2 regions of the Streptosporangium sp. G12 genome follow, and region 2 is predicted to be linked to the other one. Evidence: riboswitches for the same ligand, from Rfam matches in the RefSeq annotation. Region 2 holds a riboswitch; the other holds the start of a gene.
What was found. A riboswitch is a leader RNA that binds a small molecule or an ion and turns the genes downstream of it on or off. The one in region 2 is predicted to bind glycine.
Positions count from the first base shown of each region.

Region 1: linked by a shared signal. The riboswitch ahead of gcvT (glycine cleavage system aminomethyltransferase GcvT) and the one ahead of gcvP (aminomethyl-transferring glycine dehydrogenase) in region 2 are both predicted to bind glycine.

Region 1 covers NZ_JBRIQO010000030.1:72,984-76,381, reverse strand. Annotated here, with positions in the region: gene ACVCAG_RS37155 (L-serine ammonia-lyase) at 1-662, opposite strand, end outside; gene gcvH (glycine cleavage system protein GcvH) at 736-1,128, opposite strand; gene gcvT (glycine cleavage system aminomethyltransferase GcvT) at 1,125-2,216, opposite strand; glycine riboswitch at 2,250-2,344, opposite strand; glycine riboswitch at 2,345-2,443, opposite strand; gene ACVCAG_RS37140 (gamma-glutamyl-gamma-aminobutyrate hydrolase family protein) at 2,517-3,212, opposite strand.
Region 2 covers NZ_JBRIQO010000025.1:35,224-38,621, forward strand. Annotated here, with positions in the region: gene ACVCAG_RS33320 (bifunctional nuclease family protein) at 1-113, shown strand, start outside; gene ACVCAG_RS33325 (MerR family transcriptional regulator) at 258-878, shown strand; glycine riboswitch at 894-986, shown strand; gene gcvP (aminomethyl-transferring glycine dehydrogenase) at 1,169-3,398, shown strand, end outside.

The sequences.
Region 1 (3,398 bases), on a different contig from region 2:
ATGACCTGCCACAGCACGAGCAGCTGGGCGCGGATCTCGGCCTCGGTGCGGCCGAACGCCCGCTCGTTCTCCAGCATCAGCCCGGAGATCGACAGCCCGGTCTCCGCGCACTGGGCGAGCAGCTCCGCTGCCGTGGTGAAGGGGTACGGCAGGACGGTGTCGTCGGGTTTGATCCGGTCGGCACCAGTGGCGTTCTCGTCGACGACGAAGCCGCCGCCCACCGAGTAGTAGACCTTCTCGCGGATCGTCTCGCCGGACTCGGACAGCGCGGTGAAGCGCATGCCGTTGGGGTGGCCGGGGAGCGAGATCTTGCGTTCGAAGACGAGGTCCTCGCCGATGACGAAGGGGATCTCGCGGGAGCCGTACAGGGAGAGGGTGCCGGACTCGCGCATGGCGGCGAGCCGCTCGTCGACCGTGTCGACGTCGACCAGCTCGGGCTTCTCGCCGGACAGGCCGAGCAGCACGGCCTTGTCGCTGCCGTGGCCCTTGCCGGTCAGGCCCAGCGAGCCGTACAGGACGGCGCTCACCCGGGCGGTCTTCTCCAGCAGCCCGTCCTGGTGGAGGCCGCGGGCGAACTTGTGGGCGGCGGACATCGGGCCGCCGGTGTGCGAGCTGGACGGGCCGATTCCGATCTTGAAGAGATCGAAGACGCTGATCGTCATCTGAATCCTTCCAGCGTGGACGGCCACGCGCGCCCTCCGGACGCGCGTGGCCGTGACGCGAGGGGGGAGAGGCTTAGGACTCACCCGAGGTGAGCGCGGCGTACTCCTCCGGCGACAGCAGGTCGTCGGCGGAGCCCTCGAGGCGTACGCGGAACAGCCAGCCGTCGCCGTAGGAGTCACTGTTGACCAGCGAGGGGTCGTCCACGACGGCCTGGTTGACCTCGACGACCTCGCCGGAGACCGGTGCGAAGATGTCGCTCACCGACTTGGTCGACTCGACCTCGCCGACCGCGTCGCCGGCGGTGATCGTCGAACCGACCTCGGGGAGGATCTGCACGAAGACCACGTCGCCCAGCGCCTGGGCGGCGTAGGCGGTGATGCCGACGGTGAGGGTCAGGCCGTCATCGATGCCGGAGATCCACTCGTGTTCCTTGGTGTAGTGCAGTTCCTCGGGAATGCTGCTCATTTTTTCCTCCTGTAGAAAGGCAGTGCGACGACCTCGACCGGCTCGTGGCCGCCCCTGATGTCCACGGCCAGTCCTGACGACAGGCCGTTGTCCACGTAGGCCATGGCGATGGGCCTGCCCAGTGACTGGGAGGGCGCCCCGCTGGTGACCTCGCCGACGACCGTGCCGTCGCCGGCGACCACCACCGGGTACCCGTGCCGGGGCACCCTGCGGCCGGTCGCGATCAGACCGACCAGGCGGCGGGACGGCGGGACGTCCTTGCGTGATTCGAGGGCGGCCCGGCCGACGAAGTCGCCCGGCTTGTCAAACCTCACCACACGGCCCAGCCCGGCGTCGAACGGGGTCAGCCCGGCCGACAGCTCGTTGCCGTAGAGCGGCATCCCGGCCTCCAGGCGGAGGGTGTCGCGGGCGGACAGGCCCGCGGGGATCAGGCCGTGCGGCGCGCCCGCCTCGGTGAGGGCGGCCCAGACCGGCTCCGCGTCCTCGGCCGCGACGAACAGCTCGAAGCCGTCCTCGCCGGTGTAGCCCGTACGGGCGACGAGGGCCTCGCGGCCCGCGACGACGGCGGGCAGGCCGGCGTAGTACTTGAGCCCGTCGAGGTCGGCGTCGGTGAGCGCGCCCAGGATCTCCGCGGAGCGCGGGCCCTGGACCGCGACCAGCGCGTACCGCTCTGAGCGGTCGTCCACCGCGGCGTCGAAGCCCTTGGCGCGGTCGGTCAGCTCGGCGGCCACCCGCGGGTAGTTGGAGGCGTTGGCGACGACCATGAACTCGGCGGGGGCGAGCCGGTAGACGATCAGGTCGTCCAGCACGCCGCCCTCGGCGTCGACGATCATCGTGTAGCGGGCGCGGCCGGGCTCCAGCGCGGACAGGTGGCCGACCAGCGCGTAATCGAGGGCTTCCGCGGCCTGCGGCCCGGTCACGAAGATCTCGCCCATGTGGGAGAGGTCGAACAGGCCGGCCGCCTGGCGGACCGCGTTGTGCTCGGCCGACTCGCTGCCGTAGCGGAGCGGCATCAGCCAGCCCGCGAAGTCGGTCAGCGTCGCGCCGAGGGACTCGTGCACGCCGCGCAGCGGCGTAGGTCGGGACATGTGCGCACCTCAGACAAGGGACAGATGAGAGCATCCTCCCCCTCTGTCGTCGGTGCCTGAGAGTTTCATCCGGGTTTTACCGGACTTTCACCTTCGGCGAGGCCGTGGGACCTGCTTTCCAGAGGGCACCTACCCGCACGGTCCTTTGCCTTGAGAGGTTCGCGGGGAGGGCTTGCTCCTTCAGGGGTCCTGGCCTGGGTGTCAGGACGCTCTCCCGCACGGGGTTCATCGGTGTCAGCGGCCAGCCTAACCGCCCGAACCGGCCGAGCGAAATCCCCTCGCCGCCCCGATCCGCGCCGGTCAGGGGATGGCGTGGCGTACCAGCGCCTCGAACAGGGCCGACTCGTCGTCGGTCTCGGGGTGCCACTGGACGGCGACGGCGAAGGGGTGGTCGTCCACTTCCACGGCCTCGATCGTGCCGTCCTCGGCGTGGGCGGTCACGGTGAGGCCCGCGGCCGGCCGGTCGAGGGCCTGATGGTGGTAGTGGGCCACGTCCGCGGTCTCGGCCCCGAAGATCTTCGAGGTCCGGCTGCCGGGGGCGAGCCACACCGGCATCCTGCCGTAGCGGCCGGGAGCCGGGGCGTGCCCCGGGTGGCCGACCACGTCGGGCAGGTGCTGGTGCAGGGTGCCGCCCAGCGAGACGTTCAGGATCTGCATGCCTCGGCAGACGCCCAGGAAGGGCAGGCCCCGCTCCAGCGCCGCCCGGACCAGCCCCAGCTCCGCGTCGTCGCGGAACGGCCGTACGTAGCCGGTCCGCTCGTGCGGCTCCTGTCCGTACCGCTCCGGGCCGACGTCCCCGCCGCCGGCCAGGATCAGCCCGTCCAGGCGTCCCGCCAGCGTCGCGGGGTCGCCCGCCGGGGGCAGGATCACCGGCTGCCCGCCCGCGCGGGCCACGTGGTCGACGTAGTCGTACGGCAGGAGCGCGGTGGTCGTCTCCCAGACGGTGAACCGCGCGGGTTCGACGTAGCAGGTGATGCCGATGACGGGACGGGACATGGTCTCCTGTTTCGCCGTGCTTGCACCGAGGTCCCGGCACCGTGTGCCCATCCCGGCGCCCTCCCGCACGTTACCGGCCCCGACGAGCCCCGGTGCCGCCGGGGTACGGGCGGGGCGCCGCCGGGGTGCGGGCGGAGCCGCGGCGGGTGGCGGGGGTTAAGTGGTTAAGCGGATCCGCCGCCGGGG
Region 2 (3,398 bases):
ACGTGGTCCGGGAGGCAGGGGTGATCATCCCGGACGACCAGGAAGACGAGGTGGAGAAGTTCAGGGAGTTCCTTGACACGATCACGCCCGAGGACTTCGGCCGCGCGGGGTAGGAATTTCGGTGCATTTACGCTTCACGACGCGCCGAGTGGGGTCGTTGACTGGACTTGGCCCCAGTCCTACGGTGCAAGTGAAACCCGCGGTCGTGCGTAAACCCCCAGATCAGGCCGTGGGATGAGAGAAAGCCGGAGGTCCGCGTGGCGGTCAGCAGCGGCGAGGGTAGAAACGCCGATCAGGATGACCCGGAACGGCGCCAGTCGGCACGTCAGCGCGCGGGTGAAGAGGGTCTGCTGTTCGACGGGCAACCGGTGAAGGTGCCCGCCGACATCGGCTACCGGGGCCCCACGGCCTGTTCCGCGGCCGGCATCACCTACCGGCAACTCGACTACTGGGCGCGCACCGGCCTGGTCGAGCCCACCGTGCGGGCCGCCCACGGCTCCGGCTCCCAGCGGCTGTACGGCTTTCGCGACATCCTGGTCCTCAAGGTCGTCAAGCGGCTCCTCGACACCGGTGTCTCCCTCCAGCAGATTCGCATCGCCGTGCAGCACCTGCGCGACAGGGGCGTCAACGACCTGGCCGGGATCACCCTGATGAGCGACGGGGTGAGCGTCTACGAGTGCACCTCGCCCGACGAGGTCATCGACCTCCTCCAGGGTGGCCAGGGAGTCTTCGGCATAGCACTGGGACGGGTGTGGCAGGAGGTGGAGGGCTCCCTCGCGGATCTGCCCGGCGAACGCGCGGAGTCGAGCGAGGGCCCTTTAGGAGATCATCAGGCCGATGAGCTGGCCCGTCGTCGCAGAGCACGACGAACCGGGTAAACTCGGACCTGCCACTGACCCTGTGCGGGAGAGACCCCGACCAGGATCGGGGCGCCGAAGGAGCAACCTCCCCGGAATCTCTCAGGCACCCGGTACCGCACGGACGAGGCAACTCTGGAAAGCAGTCGCGCTCGCCAGGCGCGACTCACCGACGGTGCAAGCCTCCCGACAACGGGCAGGTGAAGCTCTCAGGTCACGACCCCGCACGACGGTCGTGATGACAGAGGGGGAGACCAGGCATACGCCCGCGCCCAGCGCCGGTCTCCACCCCGTCCCGGGAGGCTTCACCAATGACCGACCTGTCATCGCTCAGCGAACTCGGCTCTCCTCCGTTCGCGACCCGTCACATAGGGCCGGACGACGCCGGCCAGACCCGCATGCTGGAGGCGGTCGGATTCGCCTCCGTCGCCGACCTGGTCGCGGTGGCCGTGCCCGAGGCGATCCGTTCCTCGGAGCGGCTGAGCCTGCCCCCGGCGGCCGGGGAGTCCGAGGCTCTCGCCGAGCTGCGGGTCCTCGCCGGGCGCAACACCGTGCTCACCTCGATGATCGGCCTGGGGTACCACGACACGATCACCCCGGGCGTCATCCGCCGCAACCTCCTGGAGAACCCGGGCTGGTACACCGCGTACACGCCCTACCAGCCGGAGATCTCCCAGGGCCGCCTGGAAGCCCTGATCAACTTCCAGACCGTCGTCTCCGACCTGACCGCCCTCGACGTCGCCGGGGCCTCCCTGCTGGACGAGGCCACCGCCGCCGCCGAGGCGATGACCCTGGCCCGCCGTGCGGGCCGCAGCCCCTCGAAGGTGTTCGTGGTGGACGCCGACGCGCTGCCGCAGACCAAGGCGGTGCTGCGCACCCGCGCCGAGCCGCTCGGCATCGAGCTGGTCGAGAGCGACTTCACCGCCGAACTCCCCGAGTGCTTCGGGGTGCTCGTGCAGTATCCCGGCGCCAGCGGCAGGATCCGCGACTTCCGCGCCATCGCCGACGCCGCCCACGCCCGCGGTGCCCAGGTGGTCGCCGCCGCCGACCTGCTGGCCCTCACCCTCCTGGCCGCGCCCGGCGAGCTCGGCGCCGACATCGCGGTCGGCTCCTCGCAGCGCTTCGGCGTCCCCCTCGGCTTCGGCGGCCCGCACGCCGCCTACATGGCGGTCCGTGACGGCCTGCAGCGCCAGTTGCCGGGCCGCCTGGTGGGCGTCTCCCAGGACGCCGACCAGCGCCCCGCGTACCGGCTCGCGCTCCAGACCCGCGAGCAGCACATCCGCCGCGAGAAGGCCACCAGCAACATCTGCACCGCGCAGGTGCTGCTCGCCGTGATCGCCGGCATGTACGCCGTCTACCACGGCCCCGAGGGCCTGCGCAGGATCGGCCGTCGCACCCACCGGCACGCCGTCGTGCTCGCCGAGGGCCTGCGCCAGGGCGGCGTCGAGGTCGTGCACGACACCTTCTTCGACACCGTGCTCGCCAGGGTGCCCGGCCGCGCCGAGGCGGTCGTCGCCGCGGCCCGCGACAACGGGGTGAACCTGCGCCTGGTCGACGCCGACCACGTGGGCGTCACCTGCGACGAGAGGACCGAGCTCCTCCACCTGGAGCAGGTCCTGGCCGCCTTCGGGATCAGCGGCGCCGTGCTGGCCGACCTCGACGCCGCCGCGCACGACGCGCTGCCCGCCGCGCTGGCCCGGGTCAGCGACTACCTGACCCACCCGGTCTTCCACAGCCACCGCTCCGAGACGGCCATGCTGCGCTACCTGCGCAGGCTCCAGGACAAGGACATCGCGCTCGACCGGTCGATGATCCCGCTGGGCTCCTGCACCATGAAGCTCAACGCGACCACCGAGATGGAGCCGATCACCTGGCCGGAGTTCGCCGGGCTGCACCCCTACGCGCCCGAGGACCAGGCCGCGGGTTACGTCGAGCTGATCGGGCAGCTGGAGCGCTGGCTGGCCGAGGTCACCGGCTACGACGCCGTGTCGCTCCAGCCGAACGCCGGCTCCCAGGGCGAGTTCGCCGGGCTCCTGGCGATCCGCGCCTACCACACCGCCCGCGGCGAGTCCGGCCGCGACGTCTGCCTGATCCCCTCCTCCGCGCACGGCACCAACGCCGCGAGCGCGGTGATGGCGGGCATGCGCGTGGCCGTGGTCGCCTGTGACGACCAGGGCAACGTGGACGTCGACGACCTCGTCGCGAAGATCGACAAGCACCGCGAGCAGCTTGCCGCGATCATGGTGACCTACCCGTCCACGCACGGCGTGTACGAGGAGACGATCGTCCGGATCTGCGAGCTGGTGCACGAGGCCGGCGGGCAGGTCTACGTCGACGGCGCCAACCTCAACGCGCTGGTCGGTCTGGCCAGGCCGGGGGAGTTCGGGGCGGACGTCTCCCACCTGAACCTGCACAAGACCTTCTGCATCCCGCACGGCGGCGGCGGTCCCGGCGTCGGCCCGGTCGCGGTCCGCGCCCACCTGGCCGACTACCTGCCCGGCCACCCGCTGCGCGAGGGCACCGCCGTGGGTCCCGTCTCGG